4 regions of the Thermosinus carboxydivorans Nor1 genome follow, and region 1 is predicted to be linked to each of the others. Evidence: riboswitches for the same ligand, from Rfam matches in the RefSeq annotation. Region 1 holds a riboswitch; each other region holds the start of a gene.
What was found. Region 1 has a riboswitch for cyclic di-AMP ahead of TCARDRAFT_RS12115 (peptidoglycan-binding protein). Riboswitches for the same ligand answer to the same signal wherever they lie in the genome.
Positions count from the first base shown of each region.

Region 2: linked by a shared signal. The riboswitch ahead of TCARDRAFT_RS06240 (C40 family peptidase) and the one ahead of TCARDRAFT_RS12115 (peptidoglycan-binding protein) in region 1 are both predicted to bind cyclic di-AMP.
Region 3: linked by a shared signal. The riboswitch ahead of TCARDRAFT_RS16145 (peptidoglycan-binding protein) and the one ahead of TCARDRAFT_RS12115 (peptidoglycan-binding protein) in region 1 are both predicted to bind cyclic di-AMP.
Region 4: linked by a shared signal. The riboswitch ahead of TCARDRAFT_RS00235 (DUF2294 domain-containing protein) and the one ahead of TCARDRAFT_RS12115 (peptidoglycan-binding protein) in region 1 are both predicted to bind cyclic di-AMP.

Region 1 is NZ_AAWL01000023.1:22,501-28,104, forward strand. It holds gene TCARDRAFT_RS12100 (M20 family metallo-hydrolase) at 1-263, shown strand, start outside; gene TCARDRAFT_RS12105 (2-phosphosulfolactate phosphatase) at 272-973, shown strand; gene TCARDRAFT_RS16230 (3D domain-containing protein) at 1,082-1,822, shown strand; cyclic di-AMP (ydaO/yuaA leader) riboswitch at 1,989-2,136, shown strand; gene TCARDRAFT_RS12115 (peptidoglycan-binding protein) at 2,135-2,725, shown strand; gene TCARDRAFT_RS12120 (PaaI family thioesterase) at 2,841-3,284, shown strand; gene TCARDRAFT_RS12125 (alpha/beta hydrolase) at 3,277-4,014, shown strand; gene TCARDRAFT_RS12130 (DMT family transporter) at 4,072-4,530, shown strand; gene TCARDRAFT_RS12135 (acyl-CoA dehydrogenase) at 4,665-5,604, shown strand, end outside.
Region 2 is NZ_AAWL01000006.1:94,579-100,182, reverse strand. It holds gene spoIVB (SpoIVB peptidase) at 1-1,218, shown strand, start outside; gene aroH (chorismate mutase) at 1,513-1,875, shown strand; gene mqnE (aminofutalosine synthase MqnE) at 1,902-2,999, opposite strand; cyclic di-AMP (ydaO/yuaA leader) riboswitch at 3,139-3,262, shown strand; gene TCARDRAFT_RS06240 (C40 family peptidase) at 3,265-3,924, shown strand; gene TCARDRAFT_RS06235 (Fur family transcriptional regulator) at 4,124-4,549, shown strand; gene TCARDRAFT_RS06230 (metal ABC transporter ATP-binding protein) at 4,561-5,286, shown strand; gene TCARDRAFT_RS06225 (metal ABC transporter permease) at 5,291-5,604, shown strand, end outside.
Region 3 is NZ_AAWL01000002.1:114,474-120,077, reverse strand. It holds gene TCARDRAFT_RS02130 (4-oxalocrotonate tautomerase) at 65-250, shown strand; gene TCARDRAFT_RS02125 (ferredoxin family protein) at 329-625, opposite strand; gene TCARDRAFT_RS02120 (FAD-dependent oxidoreductase) at 625-2,001, opposite strand; cyclic di-AMP (ydaO/yuaA leader) riboswitch at 2,218-2,349, shown strand; gene TCARDRAFT_RS16145 (peptidoglycan-binding protein) at 2,354-2,986, shown strand; gene miaB (tRNA (N6-isopentenyl adenosine(37)-C2)-methylthiotransferase MiaB) at 3,094-4,449, shown strand; gene mutS (DNA mismatch repair protein MutS) at 4,477-5,604, shown strand, end outside.
Region 4 is NZ_AAWL01000001.1:53,159-58,762, reverse strand. It holds gene TCARDRAFT_RS00240 (MFS transporter) at 1-1,183, opposite strand, end outside; cyclic di-AMP (ydaO/yuaA leader) riboswitch at 1,671-1,810, shown strand; gene TCARDRAFT_RS00235 (DUF2294 domain-containing protein) at 1,855-2,247, shown strand; gene TCARDRAFT_RS00230 (APC family permease) at 2,433-4,274, shown strand; gene TCARDRAFT_RS00225 (FAD-binding oxidoreductase) at 4,430-5,604, shown strand, end outside.

The sequences.
Region 1 (5,604 bases):
CTTCTGATAAACCAGTTCAGCTTCATTCCGATGTTATTGAAGTCATCGAGACTGCCTGCCGCAAGTTAGGCGTTTCTTACCGGCATATCAATAGTGGCGCGGGGCATGATGCCATGAATATGGCCCAAATCGCTCCGTCCGGCATGATTTTTATTCCCTGCGCTAACGGCATTAGCCATAATCCGGATGAGTACGCTTCACCCAAGGATATTGAGGCAGGTATCTGTGTATTGACGGAAGTCCTCTATGAATTGGCAAAGTAGGTGTTTTATTGCAAATCGATGTATGTTTTACGCCAGATGATTATCTAGCGTCTTCCGCTAGCGTTGTCGTTGTTATTGATGTTTTACGTGCCACAACATCTATTGCCACGGCTTTTGCCAACGGTTGCCGGAAGCTAATCCCTACGGCGACGGTCGAAGAGGCCGTTGTTTTAAAGCAGGATCATTTTCCCGACGCATTACTGGCGGGTGAAAGGAAAGGGCTTATAATACCTGGCTTTCAGCTCGGCAACTCCCCGTTTGAGTATGTACGTAATATAGTGGATAGTAAAACGATTATCATGACGACGACAAACGGAACTAGGGCGTTGGGATTGGCGCGCAATGCCGCCAATGTTTTCACGGCCGCATTTGTCAATGCGGCTGCGGTGTGTGAGCGTTTGTCCGACATGGGTCGGGATGTTGTGTTTCTCTGTGCCGGTACGGAAGGAAATTTTTCAATAGAGGACGTCCTCTGTGCCGGTCTACTTGTCAGCCGTTTTGGTTTATCGGCCACTCTTAGTGACAAAGCTCTTGCCGCCCGCGCCATGTACGAGGGGGCTCACTCCGATTTGCTTAAAACGGTGATGACTTCGTCGCACGGGCGCTATTTGCGTGATATCGGTTTTGCCGATGATGTGGTCTTTTGTCTCCAGCACGATATTTTTTCAGTGGTTCCCCAATATTGTGATGGCATTATTACAATAACCTAAATAAGCCGGCCAATTATCTGGCCGGTTTTTTGTTAAAATTACCGTCTGTTAATTATGTAAACAATATGATACAATGGGGGGTGAACAAGAGGGGAAAGGAGATGAATTGTGAAGAAAGCAGTTGTTATCACTTTGATGGCGTTGACCATCAATATGTTTTCTCCTGTATTGCCACAGGCTCATGCTGCTTTTCTTGAGGACAAGCTCGCAGAAGTTGTCACTGCCGGTCCCAATATGGTACGGGTGCAAGAACTGCTGAGAGTAAAGAAGGATTTAGAACAAGGTAAAAAAGAAGCGTTGTGGGACTTACTCGCCAAAACAGCCTTGGAAAAAGCAAGTAAGTCAACAGCTGGCGCTGATGTCGTTTCTGTCGCGAACGGGGATTTGAATAAGAATGTAGAAACCGTCCTTCGTCAAGAAGTCGAGCAAACTTTAAGCGAGCGATTGGCTTCTTATGATAAGGAATTGGCCGTTATCTCTATGCTATTTAATTTCAATAATGTTCTGGCGCCGCAAAGCGTGCGCAATAATAATTCTCTAATGGGAGCGCCACAAAACTATAAGCGTGTCCTGGAAATGACAGCTACCGCTTATGCTCCCGGTCCGCTGGATAACGGCAAATGGGGAGATAAGACTTATATGGGCGGCAAAGTGCGCAAAGGCGTTGCCGCGGTTGACCCTAATGTAATCCCCATGGGGACCAGGCTTTGGGTGGAAGGCTATGGTGAAGCAATTGCCGAGGACCAAGGCAGCGCCATTAAAGGCAACCGTATCGACCTGGCTTTCAATACACGGAGCGAAGCCCTTGACTATGGCATTCAAAAAGTGAAAGTGTATGTACTTGAATAAGGGGATCGGGTTATCCGATCCTTTTTTCATTGGCGCTTACCAGGGCGCTATTTTCACACATATATTTCCATAGCTATCGTTCATATGGCGACTAGCTCACAGTTAGGAATAAATTGCCATTTTTTAGTTGTAGTTACCTTTGACTATGGAGTCAATTTATAGTAAAATTACAATAACGCCGAATCCGTTTGGTACGGGGGACCCACTAAAGATACAGGGGTGAATCCGCCAGAATGGTGGAAGGGTTCTTTCTCTAGTCCTTCTCTTTGACCCTAACCCGACAGCTAACCTCGGAGGCGTAGAAAAAGAGAGGTGAGACAATTGAAAAAAATTGCCCTTGCAGCGGTACTTACTCTGCTCATGCTGCTATTTGCCGCAACTTCCTTGGCTGCGCCGGGGGACAACCTTCTTCGCCAAGGCGACCGGGGAGAAGATGTACGGTATCTGCAAAAAATGTTAGCCGATAAAGGCTACTACGCCGGGGCAATTGACGGCATTTTTGGCGGCGCCACTATGCGTGCGGTGTTGGAGTTTCAGCGTGATAACGGACTAGTGGCCGATGGCATTGTCGGAAAAGACACTCTCCGCTATTTAGAACGGGCCGCGGTTGAACCTAGCCGGTACAGCAGGGTTTTAACCATGGTAGCTACTGCTTATACTCGTTTTGATGACGGCAATGGCAGCTATACTTATCGTGGCAATTTACTTCGCAAAGGATTGGCTGCCGTGGACCCGGCGGTCATTCCGCTTGGTACGCGCCTATATATTCCAGGATACGGCTATGCTATCGCTGATGACATTGGCGGGGCGATAAAAGGCAACAAAATTGACCTTGCCTTTGAAAGCCGGGAAGAAGCACTACAGTTTGGAAGACAACACGTAACTGTTTATGTACTTGATTGACAGGCTGCCAGCCTGTCTTTCTTTTGCCTTTTTTAAAGGAAAAATTAGCTAGGCGCCGTACTAGTTATATTTATGGGAAAGATATGCAAAGGTATAATGTGAGGAGGCACTAGTCTTGGTCAATAACATAGAGTGGCTTAAAGAGCATTTAAAGAATATTTATGATCGCAATCCCTATGTACGGTTACTGCAAATGTCAATAGCGAAAATTGAGGAAGGACGGGCCGAGTTGACCATGCCAGTCATTTATGGGAAGCATACAAATCTTTATGGTGTTGCTCATGGAGGGGCATTAGCTTCCTTAGCCGACACGGCAATGGGAGTGGCATGTGCTACGCTGGGCAACCGAGTGGTAACGATAGATATGAATATCAATTACATCCGCGGAGCGCAGCAGCAGTCTGTTGTCAAAGCTGTCGGAACTGTTGTTCATAAAGGGAAAAGCACTATGGTTGTAGAAGCGGACGTGCGTGATTGCGCTGAAGACATTTTATTGGCCAAAGCACGGGGGACTTTTTTCGTTATTGGCGCCTTTGAAAAAGGTGAGCACCATGATTGAAGTCCGGATTCCAACGGAACACGGTTATCTGTCAGGTGTCTTACACCGTCCTGATGGCGGCGGCAATTGCGCCTTGGTTATCTGCCACGGTTTCCGTGGCTCCAAAGACGGGGGCGGCAAGGCCGTACAACTGGCTAACGAGGCTGCGAAGTTAGGTATTTTTGTGTTGCGCTTTGATTTTACCCCCTTGCAATCATTATCAAATCAGATTTCCGAGGTAGGTTATGCTGTCGACTATTGCCGGCGATTTGTCAGTCCTCGTGTCTTACTATTAGGCCGCAGTATGGGGGGGAGTGCTTCGCTTGTTTTTGCGGCGAAGGATAAAAATATCGCCGGCCTGTGTCTATGGGCTACTCCCTGTAATTTGCACGCAACCTTTCGCTTAGCCCTTGGCGAAGGGTATGAAAAGCTTGTTAGGGGGGAACGGTTGTATATTTGTGATAATTACGGGAAGCTGGAACTAGGTCCGGAGTTTCTCCATGATTTAAGCCGTCATAATTTGTTTGCCGCTTTGCAGTCCTTACCGCCTATACCAATCTTGATTGTCCACGGGAACCAGGACGAGATTGTACCGCTTAGTCAGGCCCACGCTCTTTATGAGCAGGCAGCGCCGACGAAAGAGCTGATTGTTATCGATGGAGCTGACCACCATTTTACCGGTCATTCCGAACAAGCCATTGCCGCAACACTCCGGTGGCTAAAAATGTGGTTTTGTTCAGGTAGTATATAATTTTTTGCCGGGTACAAACTATCTGATGCGTGGATCGCAACTTTTGGCAAAAGGAGCGTGTATGCATTGGATCTTTCCGGCAACATGCTGGCGCTGTTGTTAGCCTTAATCTCCGGAGTGCTGATGGCCATACAGGGTTCATTAAATGCTGCCTTAAGCAAAGTAATCGGGCTTTTGGAAGCAACTTTTATAGTTCACGTCACCGGTACAATTATTTTGCTGGCGTTATTATTTTTGTTTCGTCTTGGGAAGGGAAATCTCGCCGCTTTGCCGGAGGCACCGTGGTATGCCTATTTGGGGGGGCTTGTCGGCGTTTTCATCATCTATCTTGTAGCAGCCAGTATACCTAGTGTCGGCGTATGCAATGCCACTACGGCCATTATTGTTGGGCAGGTGTTGACGGCGGTAGTTATTGATTATTTTGGGGGGTTTGGCCTTAACCGCACTCCTTGCAGTTGGCTACAATTAGTAGGGGTTGTTTTTTTGGCCTTGGGCGCCAAACTGTTGATAAGGTAACGAAGCCAAATTCAGCTTCGTTATTTATTTTTTAATTTGAATTTTTTCCGTAAGGGTGTTAACAAAAAAAATAATCTACGGTATACTATGTTTAGAAATTTTTGGCATTACTCCGCCAAACAAGGAGGAGAGGTATGGATTTTCACTTTACTCCCGACCAATTAGCTTTAAAAAAAATGGTCCAAGAACTTGTTGCCAAAGAAATTACGCCCTATGCCTTGGAAATGGATAAGACTGGGGAAATCAGGCCGGAACTGCTGAAAAAGCTGGATGAGGCGGGGATGCTGAATCTTACGGTGCCTGAAGAGTATGATGGTCCCGGTTTAGATGCCGTATCAATTGCTCTCATCTACGAAGAACTAGGCAAAGGATGTGCCGGAGTAGCAACAACGGTCGCTGCCAATGCGCTGGCTTCTTATCCAGTTTTGACTTCAGGTACTGACGAACAAAAACAAAAGTTTTTTTCCGTTATTAACAGCGGTAAAATGGCGGCCTTTGCCCTGACTGAGCCGGGCGCCGGTTCGGATGCGGGGGCGGTCGCTACCTCGGCTGTTAAGGATGGAGACTATTATGTGCTGAATGGGACAAAATGCTTTATCACCAATGGTGGTATTGCTGATATATACGTAGTCTTTGCCAATGCCCGCAAGTCAGCTGGTATTCGTGGTTTGACCGCTTTTATTGTAGAACGGGACACACCGGGTTTTTCCGTGGGCAAAGATGAGGACAAAATGGGGATCCGGGCGTCTAACACCTGTGAACTGATTCTCGATAATGTGCGTATTCCCGCGGCCAACCGTATCGGCCGCGAAGGTGAAGGGTTCAAGATTGCGATGAAGACGCTTGATGCTGCTCGGCCTTTTGTCGGCGCAGTTTCGGTAGGGCTTGCCCAAGCCGCTTTTGAGCTCGCAGTTAAGTATTCCCGCGAGCGGGAACAATTTGGCAAACCTATTGCTTCTTTCCAGTTAGTCCAGGCAATGATTGCCGATATGGCGATGCAAATTGAAGCTGCCCGTTTGCTCGTCTACAAAGCCTGTTGGATGAAAGACCAAGGTCTTCCTTATGCCAAAGAAG
Region 2 (5,604 bases), on a different contig from region 1:
CTGACGGTAACAGTCAATTCCGATTTTGACCCAAGCATTCGCCTTCATTCCGATACACCGCTATATGCCCTTTCCCGGCCGGTATCGCTGCAGCCGGTAAAACTGGGTAAAGCAGTTGTCGAGTTTAGGTTGCTCGGCCTTATTCCCGTGCGGACAGTGCAAGTAGACGTGACGCCGCCGCTTAAACTAGTGCCGGGAGGTCATTCCATCGGGGTCGTCCTTCACTCTCAGGGAGTGATAGTAGTTGGCAATTCGCCGGTTCTCAGCCAAGACGGCCAATATTACACTCCCGCCAAAGACGCCGGTATCGCTGTTGGGGACGTCATTTTAAGCATTAACGGTACCCCGGTTAATAACGATGCGCAGGTAGCGGAAATCATCAATGAGGCCGGCAAAGAGAAAAGTCCGGTAGATATTTTAATAAAACGGGGCGATTCCCGCGCGCAAGTCACGGTGACACCAGTTTTATGCAGCGACACCAAAAGATATCGTATCGGCCTTTTTGTCCGCGATAGCGCAGCAGGTGTGGGTACATTAACTTTTTACGAACCTGTATCCCGAACATATGGCGCCTTGGGTCATATTATCACCGATTCAGATACGAACCAACCCATTGATTGTGAACAAGGCAAAATTGTTCTGGCAACAGTGTCGGGTATCCAGCATGGTAAACGGGGCCAGCCCGGGGAAAAAATCGGCGTTTTTATTGAAGAAGGGCAAATGCTGGGTGACATCCGTAAAAACACGCCCTTTGGCATTTACGGCAAACTGGAAACGTTGATTGAAAACAACTTATTTCATGAAGCTATCGCCGTGGCGTCGATGAGCCAAGTGCAGACAGGCCCGGCCGAAATGCTCACCGTGATTGACGGGCAGACCATTGAGCGGTTCAGCATTGAAATCCAAAAAGTAAATCTTCAGGAGGTACCGGAAGGCAAAGGGTTGGTAATTAAAGTGACCGACAGTCGATTGCTTGAAAAGACGGGTGGCATTGTCCAAGGCATGAGCGGCAGCCCTATTATACAAAATGGCAAAATCGTCGGTGCGGTAACGCATGTCTTTATCCACGACCCAACGCGGGGCTATGGCTGCTTTGTCGACTGGATGCTGATGGAAAGTGGTCTGTTGCCGAAAAAAGAGAGGCAAACAGTCAGAAAACTATTCAGTTTTTCAGGCTTATTTGGTGCGCCTGGCTGGGCGTTATTATCCTTGGGGTAATTTTGCATTTAAGATTGTTTCTCCTCATAACTATATCATGGGGGGGAAGGACATGAATTTTAAAAATTTATTTGTTTGCTTAAAGGCTGCGGCAGCACTTTCTGCTGGAAAGACCGTCAGGAAGGCCGTTACATTGAATTGACGGACAAAAATGAAGTATGTCCTGAATGCGGTTGGTGGAAATGTCACTATTGCGGTTCTTGCCGGTGTAATAAACTCAATGACGAAAGGAAAAGCGAACAAGACAACGAATAGATGAAATATAAAAAAATCAGGCGGAAAGGAGCGATTACGTTGCTGCGCGGAGTCCGGGGAGCGACAACAGTAGATGCGAATACGCCGGAAAATATACAGGAGCGAGTTCGCGAACTATTAACAGTTCTTGTCCGGGAGAATGGAATCGATACGGCCGATATCGGAGCGGTAATTTTTAGTTCTACACCCGATTTAAATAGCATGTATCCTGCCGCAGGGGCCCGGATTTTGGGTTGGACGGAAGTGCCGCTATTCGGCACCCAGGAAATTGATAATCCTACAGGTTTGGCTAGGTGCATCCGGGTACTCATACTGTGGAATACCGACCTTCCTCAGGGGAAGATCAGGCATGTGTATCTACACGGCGCGGCGGTACTGCGGCAAGATATCAACAGGCAATAAAATTCAGCCTAGAAAAAGGCTGTTTTTTATTGTCTGTAAATTTTAACAATATTATACAGTGAATCCCGCTCAACAGGAATGCGCCCGGCTTGACGGATGACATTGACCAGCCGTTCGATGCTTAGCGACTGCTCAGACTTACCGCCGGCCGCATGTGTGATTTTTTCCTCGTTTACCGTTCCATCCAAATCATTGGCGCCAAAGGCCAGCGCCAACTGGGCAATCGGCAAGGTAAGCATAACCCAATAAGCTTTGATGTGTTTAAAGTTATCGAGCATGAGACGGGCAAGCGCTATCATTTTCAGGTCTTCCCAGGCTGGAACCCGCGTGACCTGGCTTTCTAATGCGGTATTTTTCGGATGAAAGGCCAGACCGATAAACGTTTGGAAGCCCCCGGTCTCATCCTGCAGGTCGCGAAGCGCCAAAAGGTGGTCAATGCGTTCCTCTGGTGTTTCGATATGGCCGTAGAGCATGCTGGCATTTGTCCGGATACCGAGACGATGGGCCGTGCGCATGATAGCGAGCCAGTCTTCACCGCTGGCCTTATTTGGACAAAGAAGGCTCCGCACCCGGGGGCTAAAGATTTCCGCTCCGCCGCCCGGCATAGATCCAAGGCCAGCCTTCTTCAGGGTTTTCAGCACTTCTTCCACCGATTTGCCGGATATCTTGGCAAAATAGTGAATTTCAACAGCAGTGAATGCTTTAAGATGTAGATGGGGCAAGGCTTCTTTAACGGTGGCGATAATATCGACATAATATTCAAAAGGCCAGTCGGGGTGTAAACCGCTAACGATGTGTAGTTCGCGCAAATCAGGGTCCTCAGCCGCTTGGCGGGCGATACGGAGGACATGTTCTTTGGTCATGCTGTAGGCTTGCGGACTGGAGTTGTCACAGCCGAAAGCGCAAAATTTACAACGGGCAGTGCAGACATTTGTCAGGTTAATATGCCGGTTAACATTAAAATATACATAATCGCCGCTGACCCGTTGACGAACTTTGTTGGCAAGATAGCCTAGCCAGGCCAAATCATGTGAGTGGAGGAGTGCAAGTCCTTCATCACGGGACAAACGAAGACCTTCTGTGATTTTTGTTTCGATCTGATAACGAAATGCGTCGGAAAGCATGGCGACACTCCTTTCACTTAGCAATTCGCTGATGAATCGTGGTTTTCCTGTAGATATAGTAAAAAATGAGAAACCGGAAATTTTTTCAAGAAAAACCATTTAGAAGGATTATGTACAAAAATAGCGAATAATTCAGGTGAGCTATATAAAGCCTAATCCAGCTCAGGAGCGGGGGAACCATTACTGGGGTGAAACTCTTTAGGAGTGGGGTGCCTTCAACCCTAACCCGTCAGCTAACCTCGTCGGCTTAGAGAGGAGAATTGTCTTGGGTAAAGTGTTTCGGACGATGGTTCTTTTTTTGCTGCTGTTTATGACAGCAACCTTCGCCCACGCCTCAGGAGTCTATGAAGAAGGGGATCAAGGCCCGGAAATAGCCGCTATTCAGGCCCGGCTTAGAGAGCTTGGCTATCGGCTGGAGGTTGACGGCGACTTCGGCCAGGCGACCAAAAGCGCCGTAATCGCCTTCCAAAAAGACCGGGGCTTGGAAGCGGATGGCGTTGTCGGGGCCCAGACCTACCGCGCTCTCATGGGACGGGACATGCCGGTTAGCCGTGATAGTAGCGCTGCCCGGCGGGTCATTCAGACGGCCATGCGTTATATCGGCGTTCCCTATGTTTTTGGCGGTACGACTCCTGATGGGTTCGACTGTTCCGGCTTTACCCGGTTTGTGTATGCCCGGGCGGGCGTATACTTGCCGAGAACGGCTGACGCGCAGTTTGAAGTGGGTCAACCTGTATCTTATTCAAGATTACAGCCTGGCGACATGGTTTTCTTTTCCACTTATGCTCCTGGTCCTTCGCACAGCGGTATTTACTTGGGAGATGGCAATTTTATCAGCGCTACGTCCAGCCGTGGTGTGGTCATCGATCGCATGGATAGCAGTTACTGGGGGCCGCGTTATGTAGGAGCGCGTCGGGTGTTATAAGATTTGGAGGCCAGGCGCCTCCTTTTATTTTTCCTCTATTTGAGCAAAAATTGCTGTATGACAGAATGTTTGCATAGCCTGTGTTTAATGGTAGAAGAATAAAGAAAAGACTGGGCAAATTTTTTTTTATGCTTTTAGTAAGAAAGTTCCTATTTGTGATGAATCGTATATATTTTGATTAGAAGCGGAGTGAATTATCATGTTAAATGACCTGGTGCAGCAGCTTAAGGAAAAGGGGTATCGCATTACACCGCAGCGGCGGGCAATTTTAGAGCGGATACTCCAAACGGCGAAGAACTTGACAGCGGCGGAAATATGGCGTGAAGTCCGTCATCAGTATCCAGACGTTGGTCTCGATACAATTTACCGTAACCTGAATATTTTGGTTGAAATGGGGCTGTTAATTCCTATTGTCGGGCTGGGTAAGAACGGAACTCGGTATGAGGTAGCTTCCTCATCCCGGCATCATCACCATATTACTTGCATAAAGTGCGGTGAAGCGGCTTGCTTGGAATTTTGTCCTATTGATCCTGAATTTTTAATTATGCTTCGCCAGCATGGGTATGAACTTGTCCGGCACAATATTGAGTTGTTCGGTCTTTGCGCGCAGTGCCGGCAGGGTTAGGAGGGCAATAAATGTGCATGGTGCAGCTTGATGGCGTATGCTTTGCCTACGATGATCATCCCGTGCTTAACAATATATCTTTAGTGGTAGCCAGCGGTGATTTTCTCGTCGTTGTCGGTCCCAACGGGGCTGGTAAAAGTACGTTGCTAAAAATAATGGCGGGAATCGCTAGGCCACAGGGCGGCGAAGTTCGCATCGACGGACAGTCGGTAAGGGAAGCGCAAAGGCAGGGACTAATTGGTTATGTACCGCAGACCTACGGAAAGAACTCGGCCGGTTTTCCGGCAACAGTGGAGGAAGTAGTGGCATTGGGTTTGGTCACAGGCGGCGTTACCAGGCCCAGCAAGCAGTTAGCCACCCATATTGTAGAACATATGTTGGAACTTGTTGATATGGCTGACCTGCGCTCAAGGCGTATCGGTGAACTCAGCGGCGGGCAGCTGCAGCGAGTGATGGTGGCGCGAGCTTTGGCCGGCAACCCCAGGCTCCTTTTGTTAGACGAGCCGACTAGCGGCATTGATGCTGATGCCAGCGCCAAAATATACGAACTGTTGGGAACGTTGAATCGCAACTTGGGGATTACGGTTGTCATGGTTTCCCACGACATTGAAAAAGCCACCTGCTGGGCTTCGCGGGTGGCCTGCATCAATCGGGGATTATGTTTTTTGGGCAGTGGCCGTGAGTTTCGCGATAGCCACATGCCAGTACGCCACTTTTGGTATGAAACCGGGAGGTGAAAAGATGGAATTTCTCCAATACGACTTTATGCAGCGAGCACTTGCCGCGGGTCTCATTACCGCCATTGTCTGCCCGCTGATTGGTATGTTTGTTGTTATCCGCCGGCAGTCGCTTATTGGCGATGGGCTGGGTCACATCGCCTTTGCTGGCGTGACGGGCGGATATCTCATAGGGTGTAACCCTGTTGTCGCCGCCGCACTGCTTACTGTTGCTGGCGCCGTGGGCATTGAGTTTGTCAGACGGTGGCACAGTCAGTTCGCTGATATGGTTTTGGCCATCTTTTTCTATGCCGGCATTGCTTTGGCCATCATTTTCAG
Region 3 (5,604 bases), on a different contig from region 1:
ATTTTTGCAGGGATATAATTATCGTTGCCGAATACAATAACAATGCAAATAGGAGGTGATTAACATGCCAGTTGTACAAATTGATATGTTGGAAGGTCGGACTCTTGAACAAAAACGGCAGTTGGTAAAAAAGGTAACAGAGGCCATTGTTGAAACTGCCAATTGTCCGCCCGACGCCGTAACAATCATTATCCGTGAAATGCCCAAAGAACATCTTGGTAAAGCCGGTGTATTGCGTTCTGACATGTAAAAACAACAGCCCATTTCGTATATTACGAAGTGGGCTGTTTTATTAGTTTTTTATTATTAAAAAGATATAAGTTACTTGTCATCCTTCTTTATATGACACTCCATAACCGCCATTAGGGTAGGAAAAATTAATATTATTAGCCGGACATACTAGCCGGCAGGAACCGCATTCGATACATTGCTTGTATAACACTAGAATGGGATCAGCAGGCTGATAATTCCACCTAAATACCCCGGAGGGACATATGGTTAAACACTGTTTGTCTGTGCAATTACGACAGACTTCCTGGTCATTGATGACAACATGTTGCCAGTCTTCATTGGTCTTAAAAAGCAGCAATTTTAATTTTGCATCTAACTCAGCTAAGTTGGACATTATCGCATCACCTTTAACACTTTCCAGACATCTCTTATTGTTTTTAAGATTGGCTGCATACTGGTAACTTTTTGAAATATAAATTTACGCTTTTCGCGCTTCGGCATGGTGTATATCTTGGTAATATGATATGCTGTTTCATTGGCCATACGGGTATATAAATCGAATAAATACGGTATCTCCTTCAATAACTTGCTTGCTCCGGCATTGGCTTTGAAATCCTGCAGGACAAAGCTTTCATCAAGTAAGGTTCGGTATAGTGATAGTTTCTTAACGGAAAAATCGCGACTAGCCTTTGCTGCATAAGCAGCCCTGGCGGCAAAAAAACCTGACCACATGGCCAAGTTTATGCCATGAACGCCATTAACTAGTGAAGCAGCATCGCCGATAATCATCAGCCCCGGGTGTACTAGTTCTGGCATTGCGTAATATCCGCCTTCGGGAATAAGGGCAGCGCCATATTCAATAGTAGTACCACCATCCAGCAATGGCTGCATATGTGGATGCTTTTTTATTCGCTCCAATAGATCATTAGGGTTAAAGCCAGCCTTAGCTAAATCGGCTAAAGATATACCAACATTAATATTAAAACTGTCTTTGAAAGTATGAATAGAACCAGTACCGTTAAACCCAGCAGTGGGGTAACCGATAAGTCCGATTATGGTACCATGACCCGGAAGCAAATTGAACCGTTCTTCAATTACTTTCGCTGGTAAAGCAATAGTTTCCTTTACATAAAGGGCAAAGTTTCTCGGTGAAATCTGCGGCGCCAGCTTAGCACGTTCAGCCAACATTGAATTGGCGCCATCCGCAAGAATAATTATATCGGCAATAAAATCGCTGTTTTGGGGCGGAGATACATGCACACCAATGGCTTGCTGACCGTCGAACAGCACTTCAGATACGTGATGGTTTAGAAGCAACGTAGTTCCAGCGCTAATTGCTTTTGCGGTCAACCATTTGTAAAAATTGACACGTTTTATTGTAAACCGATTATAAGGGGCGGCAGCGAGTTTCGTGCTGCGAAATCTAGCTGTTAAGATCGAATCTTCAGTCATCCACCAGTACGCTTGGTCAGTGACAATACGTTCATACGGACACTCTTCCCAGAAATTGGGGAAGAGTTTATGGACGTGCTCAGCAATGATTGACACGCCACCGCAACATTTTGCTCCTGGATAAGGGCCACGCTCCAATAGAAGCACGTCAAGACCTTCTTTGGCCATAAAATAGGCAGCCGTTGAGCCTGCTGGTCCGGCTCCTACGACAATTGCATCATATTTTTTAGATGGATTGGCCAATTTTAACTGGCTTTTAATGGTATCTTGATTTGATAGATTTTTTGTTTGTTGGGTTTTGTACCATTCTTTTAGCACGCTATCACCAGTTTTAGTGTGTACAGTTGATGAGTACTCTATCCACTCAATTAAAAATGCTCTATTTGATTTGTATTGCTTATTTTACAACTAATTAGTATACATAAACATATATACGAACAACGACGAATCATAAAGATATTTTTATATAAATGATATGCAGCGCCATTTTGGGGCATTTTTTTCTTTTGTTTTTTTATAGTGGAATGATGTATCATACTAAACGTGCCGAAGTTCCTTCAAAGGAACACGGAGGAACCATTACTGGGGTGAATCCGCACATGCGGTAGGGATTTCCCTTATCCCGAACCCGTCAGCTAACTTCGTAGGCAGAGAAAGGGAGTGGTTGATTATGAGAAAAATGCGCACTGTAGCAGCATTAATGGTTGCTGCCATTATCTTCAGCCTTGTCGGCCTTGCGCCGGTAAGTGCCACAGCCCTCGGAGAACGAGTGCTGCAAGTTGGCGCAACAGGCGACGATGTCCGTGAATTGCAGATTAGATTAAACGAGTTAGATTTTTATGCAGGAACTGTAGACGGTGTTTTTGGTCCCCAAACACAACATGCGGTTAAGATGTTTGAAAAAGCAAATAATCTTGAGAGTGATGGCATTGCCGATCAGGACTTGTTAACTTTTATGCAAAAAAAGGTGCCCAAAGTATCCCGCAACTTACCGGAACGTTATAAAACGGTCTTGGATATTGTTGCAACCGCTTATGCTCCAGGTCCGCATGATAACGGCAAATGGGGAAATCTTACTCATATCGGTACTCAGGTTCGGCCGGGCATCATCGCTGTTGACCCGAAAGTTATTCCGCTTGGTACGCGTGTATACATCGAGTTTCCCGACGGTCATGGCATGTATGCCGTAGCCGAGGACACAGGCGGTGCGATTAAGGGCAACCGTATTGATATTGCCATGTGGACGGTTGCCGAAGCGTATAAATTCGGCATCCAAAAAGTTAAAGTTTATGTCTTGGATTAAAAACACCCGGGGTATCCCGGGTGTTTTTAATGACGAAAGAGAGTTTTATGTCGCATTGTTTGCCAGAAAAAATTGGGATATAATAAGTCAGAAGAGGGAGTGATAACATGGATGCTTTAAATAGAGATACCGACCTTAACTATGGACAGTCAAGAAAATATCACATTATTACTTACGGTTGTCAAATGAATGAAAATGATTCGGAGCGGCTGGCCGGCCAGTTGCGCGGTCTTGGTTATAGCAGCACCGATCAAATTGAACAGGCAGACCTTATCTTAATTAACACTTGCTGTGTTCGCGAGAGCGCGGAAAAAAAGATCTATGGCAAAATTGGCGAATTAAAAAGGCTCAAAACGGTTAATCCCAATCTGCTCATTGGTGTAACAGGGTGTCTGTCGCAAAAAGATCGGGACAAGATTTTTACTAAGGCTCCCCACGTTGATTTGGTTATGGGGACTCATAATGTTCACCAACTCACAGACCTGATAAAAGAAATCTCCCAGTCCAGGGATCGGGTACTGGCGGTATGGGATCAGGCAGAGCGGCTAGCGCCCGATGTGCCAACGGTACGCAAGAGTCAGGTTTCGGCTTGGGTACCTATTATGTACGGATGTAATAACTTTTGTACATATTGCATCGTGCCATATGTGCGCGGACGGGAGCGAAGCCGGCCGCTTGCAGACATTCTTGCCGAAGTCCGGCAGTTAGGGACTGAGGGATTTAAGGAGATTACGCTGCTGGGCCAAAATGTAAATTCCTATGGCAAGGATGGGGAAGAAACCATTGATTTTGCCGATTTACTGGCAGCCGTGGACAAAGTGGAAACCATTGCCCGGATTCGGTATATGACTTCGCACCCGCGCGACATGAACGCCAAGGTCATCGCGGTTATTAAGCACGGACAGCGGATTTGTGAACACTTTCATTTGCCAGTCCAGTCCGGCAGTGATATCGTTTTGCAGCGGATGAACCGCGGGTACACGACAGAATATTATCGCAAACTCGTGGAAAAGATTCGTAGCGAAATACCGCATGCCAGTATTACCACAGATATTATCGTGGGATTTCCTGGAGAAACGGATGAATTATTTATGCAGACGCTTGATTTTGTCCGGTCAATTCGCTTTGATGCTGCTTATACTTTTTTGTATTCTCCTCGCTCTGGCACCCCAGCTGCAACTATGCCGGATCAAGTGCCGTTGGCGATAAAAAAGCAACGCCTGCAACAACTAATGGCCGTCCAAAACGAAATTAGTTTAGCTATTAATGAAGCTCTTATTGGTCAAACAGTAGAAGTACTTGTTGAGGGCCCCAGCAAAAACGATCCGGATAAGATGATGGGGCGGACGCGAACTAATAAAATTGTACTTTGGAATAGGGGAAAAGAACAAATCGGGCAGCTTATTTCAGTAAGAGTTCTTAAAGCACAGACGTGGTTGTTAAAAGGTGAAGTGGCTGATTAACTTTGGGGTAGGGAAAAGGAGAATATCATGGCAGAGACCTATACGCCAATGATAGAGCAGTACCGGGAGATCAAACGACAGCATGCCGATAAAATTTTATTTTTCCGCCTGGGCGACTTTTATGAAATGTTTTTTGAAGACGCCGAAATTGCAGCGCGCGAACTGGAAATTACTCTAACCGGCCGCGACGGAGGGGCCGGCAGGCGGGTTCCCATGTGTGGCGTTCCTTTTCATGCAGCCGACACTTATATAGCCCGCCTTATTAATAAAGGTTATAAAGTAGCGATCTGCGAACAGGTAGAAGATCCTAAGCAAGCTAAGGGGATAGTGCGCCGGGAGGTAATTAAAATTATTACTCCCGGAACAGTATTGTCAGATGTGCTGCTCCCAGATAAGAGTAATAATTATTTGGTTGTTATCCATGAGCAGAATGATATCATAACCATGGCAGGAGCTGATATTTCGACCGGCGAATGCTATTGGGCAGATTTTGCCGGCCCTTATCGGCTCAATACTCTTTGCGACCACCTGTATCGCCTTTCACCGGCGGAGATTGTGCTAACCGGCCTTCTCACTGACAAAGAGACTTTGGACACTTTTCTCGCCAACCGCCTACATGGCTGTACTATAACCAACCTAGCTATTGAAAATTCAGAAACGACTCAAGAACTACTGCAACACCATTTCCCCGATGAAGAACTTCCTCATTCAGGAGCCGCTATTGCAGTAGGGCATTTGCTATATTACCTGCACCAAACGTTAAAAACCGATTTATCGCATGTCAACAGGTTAATGCGGTATAATGCCGCCGAATTTATGACCATTGATACGGCAGCGCTTCGCAATCTTGAAATTACTCGTAATTTGCGAGACGGCGGAAGGAAAGACACTCTTCTCTCTATATTAGATTTTACCCAAACAGCGATGGGAGGAAGACTCCTCAAGAAATGGCTGGAATACCCGCTGCTTTCCGTCCATGAAATTATCCGCCGCCAAGACGCGGTTGACGAATTGCTCACGAACCCGGGGGTTCGACAAGTACTGCAGGAGAAGTTGGGTCATATCTACGACCTCGAACGTATCGTTACCCGGGCTGAGGTGGGAACAGCAAACGGCCGGGATTTGATTGCCCTAAAACAGTCATTAAGTAGTTTA
Region 4 (5,604 bases), on a different contig from region 1:
TATTAAAAATGAAGTTTTCTGCGGTGGAACGGGCTTCCGTGGTATAGTTTTCCGACAACAATGCGCCGTAGCCGGCCATCATGCCATTGCAGAAGAAGCCGAGAATAGCGCCGCCAATTAAAAGGTGCAGTGGGTCGGACAAATTGGCATACACCCACACCGCGGCCGCGGAAGCCAGTTGGAAGGCCATATAAGTTGGGCGGCGGCCGATTTTATCGGCAATATAGCCGAAGACGGCAATCCCCAAAATCATCCCTAGAACGGTGGCCACCATCCACATGCTCGTTTTGTTCAGCGTCAGCCCATGCTGCTTCATCAATACCGTGGGCAGCCAGACCATGATGCCGTAGTAACCCGTGTTCTGCACACTGGTCATCACCGTAAGAGCCAGCGTGGTCGTTGCCGTACGGCGATCGGCAAACAGATGCAGCAGTGGGAACTTGGTGGTCTTGTTGTAAAACGCCTGTTCCTCGGCAGTCAAGGGTAACTTGGCCGCAATTTTGGCCTGAAGGGCCTTTTTCTTTGCCTGTGTTGCCAGCCAGATGAGCGGTTCAGCCAGACCATAGCGTGCCCAGGCAGCGAACAGGGCCGGCACCGCGCCGACCAGGAAAACGGCCCGCCAGCCAAAGGCCGGTAGTACATAGGCGCTGACCAAAGCGGCAGCCACCACGCCGAGCTGCCAGCCGACAGCCACTGCCCCGGTCGCCCGCGCCCGCTTTTCTTTCGGCCACGTCTCGGTGACAAGGGTCATGCCGATGCCAAACTCGCCGCCCAAGCCCAAACCGGCCAGAAAGCGGTAAATGTTGAGTTCCAGGAAGCTGTCGGCAAAGGCCGTTAGGCCGGTGAAAACCGAGAAAACCAGAATGGTGAGGGAAAAGACACGCACGCGCCCGATATAGTCAGCCAAAATGCCAAAGCCATAACCGCCAAGCACCGCGCCGATCAGGGTCACCGTGGCCACCAACCCGCCCTCGGCGAGGGTCAGGCCGAAAGCACCGATGATCGCTGTCATGACAAAGGACAGGATAAGCATATCCAAACCATCCATTGCGTAGCCTAATACGGAAGCAAGCAGTACTTTCCAGCGGTAGCGGCTGCCGCCATCCGCCGCGCTGGCCTGGGTTAAGCTTTGGGGCAAGAAACGGGGGGGTTGTTGCTCGATAACCTTGACGTGGGTTTCCATACCTTCTCCTCCTCGTTTTTGGTACCGAGGCAAGCGAAAAAGGCTTCCTGTCAGTCGCACTGACAAGAAGCCTTTTTAGTATGCAAAAGCGCCAACAAGCTGCAATCTTAGTTACGCCGCCTACCTTGTCAGCCTCACAGGACTGATTTAAAGGTACCAATAATATTGATTTTGTGTTTATTATGCCACGCCGCCCCGCCCGCTGTCAACCCTGCCCTTATGGCAACCAAGTACGGCGTAAAGTACTGGCTAGATTGTTCTACTAGCTTTTATGCCGACTGTTCATAAAATCATTATTTCGGAAAATGGGAGACAATGTTTTCACACCTGGTTTTTGCCGCGGCTTCAAATTTTGCGCAAACTGTTTTAATGCAGCGCCATAACCATCCCGTTGTATTATTAGCCGGCCAAGGCTATAAAAAGCCAGTTTTTCCTGCTAAAATGAAACTTTCTTTCTGTAACAGATAAGCTATAATTTACTCTGTAAAACAAAGCAAAGCCGAATTCCGTATGGAAGCGGAGGACCCACCTTTTTGGGGTGAATTCTGCCACAAGCAGAAAGGATGTTTACCTCTCTTGCCATCCTAACCCGACAGCTAACTTCGTAGGCTAAAGCAAAGAGGTCGAAAGGCCATATATGGTCTTTTCTTTTTATGGAGGAAACAGTTGTTATGGCTATTAAAAAAACTCTGTTGGAAGCCGAAATTAACGATGCCTTTATTAAGTTTCAGCGCAGCCTCATTGGCCGCGGACCTACGGAAGCCAAGACTTATATTATTGATGATATGGTCTTAATCCGCCTAAAAGGCGTTCTGACGATCGAGGAAACCCATCTTGTCAAAACCGAAAAAGGGCGGCAAATAGTTAAACAAATGCGGCAGATTCTGCGCGAGACATTTAGCGAAGACGCTGAAAACCTGGTAGCCCGCCTCACCGGGTGCCGGGTGGTCAGCAGCCACAGCGACATTAGCACGAAAACGGGCGAGCGGGTGGAAATATATATTCTTGACACAAATTTAGAAAAACAACTCCGTGATGAAGAAAAAACCAAAGTGGACACATAGCTGGCGGACAAAACGCAGAAGCTGCACAGCTTAGGCGATTTGTAGGCCGGTGCGCGAGTAACAGCCGGGCGGCTTATATTGGCCGCAAAGGTCTGGTTGCTTACGCACCGGTTTGCTTTTTATTGAATAACTTCGGGAATACTGTGTTAACAACAATAGGTATAATGGAGGTTGTTGATAGTTTTATGATGCGTGAAATCAGGCGTTTGCTAATTGGCAGACCGCTGCATAATCAAGAGCTTAGTCACGAAAAGCTTCCCAAATGGAAAGCTCTGGCAATTTTTTCATCTGATGCCCTCTCTTCGGTTGGTTATGGTCCAGAACAGATTATGCTGATGCTTGCGGTTCCGGGGGTATTAGCGTATGGCTATATCGGGCCGGTCGCCTTTGCTATCCTTGTCTTACTGGCTATTGTAACTGTTTCCTATGTACAGGTAGCCAAAGCTAACCCCGGCGGTGGCGGCTCCTACTCCGTAGCCATTACTAACCTTGGTGAGTTGCCGGCCTTAACGGCAGCAGCGGCTCTATTTGCCGACTATTCCCTTACTGTAGCAGTAAGTATTTCCTCGGGTACAGAAGCAATCGTATCTGCCTTTCCCCAGTTAGTCCCCCATGCCTTAACAATTGATTTAGCCGTGTTATTTGGTATATTGATGTTAATCAATCTGCGCGGCGTACGCGAATCATCCAATGTTTTTGTCTTTCCTACGTATGCTTTTATTCTGGGAATGTTAGGGCTTATTGCGGCAGGTGTTTATCAGGCGTTTACGCAGCCAGCGCCACTCATCCCGCCCGCATCTGCCGCTAAGCAATGGGACTGGGCAGTAGCCTTTCTGATCCTGCGAGCCTTTGCCTCTGGCTGCAGTTCTATGACCGGGATCGAAGCCATTTCCAACGGCGTACCCATGTTTAAAAAACCGGAAATCCGCAATGCAACAATCACAACTTATTGGATGTCGGCGATCCTTGCCGTCATGTTCGCCGGAATTTCCTTTTTGATTATGCATTATCACATCATGCCGGTGCCTGATGTTACGGCACTCTCGCAGGTGGCCGAGTTAACCTTCGGTCGCAATTGGGCGTATTACTATGTTCAATTTACCACCATGCTGGTACTATATCTGGCCGCCAACACGGCTTATAACGGCCTGCCGCCCTTACTCTCCATTTTAGCAAAGGATGGCTATATGCCCCGTTATCTTGGCGCCAGAGGCGAACGGCTCAGCTTTTCCAACGGAATAATTCTTCTCAGCGTCATAGCCGGCCTGCTAATCACTATTTTCCACGGCAACACCGAACATCTAATTTCTTTGTATGCCATTGGCGTCTTTCTTTCGTTTACCATCGCTCAAGTCGGTATGGTTGTTTACTGGCGCCGCGAGAAAAGCAAAGGCTGGACCAGGCGAGCAATTTTAAATGGAGTAGGGGCCATCGTCACTGGTACCGTTGTGTTGGTCATCGCTATTACCAAATTCTTTTATGGCGCCTGGCTGGTGCTTATTTTCATTCCGACAATGATTTATATTTTTAAAAAAGTCCGTCACCACTACAACGATATGTCAGAACAGCTCCAGCTGCCGCCTGAATATACCAATCCTGCCAGCTTGCAGCACCCCCAAGCTAAGAACTTGATCATCGTACCAGTAGCCAGTATTACCCGCGTGGTAGCCCAATCACTCCAGTACGCCAAAACGCTTAGTCCCGATATCCTGGCAGTGCACATTGCTACCGATGACGAAACAGGTCGTAAATTTAAAGAAAAATGGGAGAAATGGAATCCCGATATCCGCTTGGTTATTATTTACTCTCCTTACCGGTTGGTAATTAAGCCATTGCTGGATTATATTGAACAGCTTGAAAGAACCAAGGCGCCGTCTGATTTTATAACCGTCCTGATCCCGGAATTCGAAACAAAAAAGTGGTGGCACAGATTGCTCCATAACCAAACGGGCTGGGTTTTGCGGACGCTGCTTATCTTAAAAGAAAACGTAATTGTCGCTACTATTCCTTATCACCTACAAAAATAAAATCGGCAACCAATAGCTAAAAGCATTGGCTTATAAGACCCATTTTGATATATTTTATAAAAAATTTTTATAGACAAATTTTACCTGCCAGATTATACTGAATTTAGCAAGTAGTATAACTTGCTGGTTATACCCGAGTGAGGGAGGGAAAAAACATGGCCTCTTACAATCCGGTGAACGAGGCTGTAATTGCAGAGCTGAAAAAGATCGTCGGGGAGAAATATGTGTGGACCACCCCCGAGAAGATGGAGCCCTATTCCCACGACGAAGTAACCGACCCCAAATATGTGAAAATGCCGGAAGCAGTGGTCCTGCCGGCCAATGCGGCGGAAATCGCCGAAATTATTAAACTTGCCAACCGCGAACGCATACCCGTTGTCCCACGGGGCGCCGGCACCGGCCTGGCCAGTGCCGCCGTGCCATTCAAAGGCGGCATCGTCCTGTCGTTGGAGCGGATGAATAAAATTTTGGAAATTGATACCATTAATATGTTTATGGTCGTTGAACCAGGCGTAACCACCGAGGCGGTGCAAAAAGCGGCCAACGCCGCCGGTTATCTCTATGCCGGCGATCCGTGCAGCGGCGACAGTTCCTTCATCGGCGGCAATGTTGCCACCAATGCGGGCGGCAATAAGGCGGTCAAATACGGTACCACCCGCCGCCAGATATACGGTCTGGAGATTGTCACTCCCGAGGGGGAAATTGTCACCCTGGGCGGCAAATGCATGAAAGATTCCACCGGCTATAGTCTCGTCAACCTGATTATTGGCTCAGAAGGCACCCTGGGCGTCATTACCAAGATATATCTGAAGCTGATGCCGCTTCCCAAGGAACAGATTGACCTGCTGGCCGTATTCCCTGATCTTACGACCGCAATCGGGGTCGTACCAAAAATCATGGCCGCCGGTATCACGCCCACCTGCGTTGAGTTCATGGACAACGAAACCATCAAGTGCTGCGAGGAATTTTTGCGGGAAAAACAGCCCCACAGCGATAATGGCTATTATATTATCATTAAGCTGGAAGGCGAAAATGAAGAACAACTTGAAGAACAAGCGGCCACCATTGACGAACTGTGCAGCGAAAACGGCGCTATGGCCGTGCTGGTCGCCGACCCGGCGAAAATCTGGAAAGCGCGCAAGGCGTTCGCCGAGGCCGACCGCGCCCGCAGCCTAGTTTTCTCCATGGAAGACATTGTCGTTCCCATGAGCGAAATCCCCAAAGCTGTTGAGCAAATCGCCGCCATCGGCCGCAAACATGGCGTAACCATGCACTGCGCCGGCCATGCTGCTGACGGCAATATCCACGTCAATATCCTCAAAGATAAGAT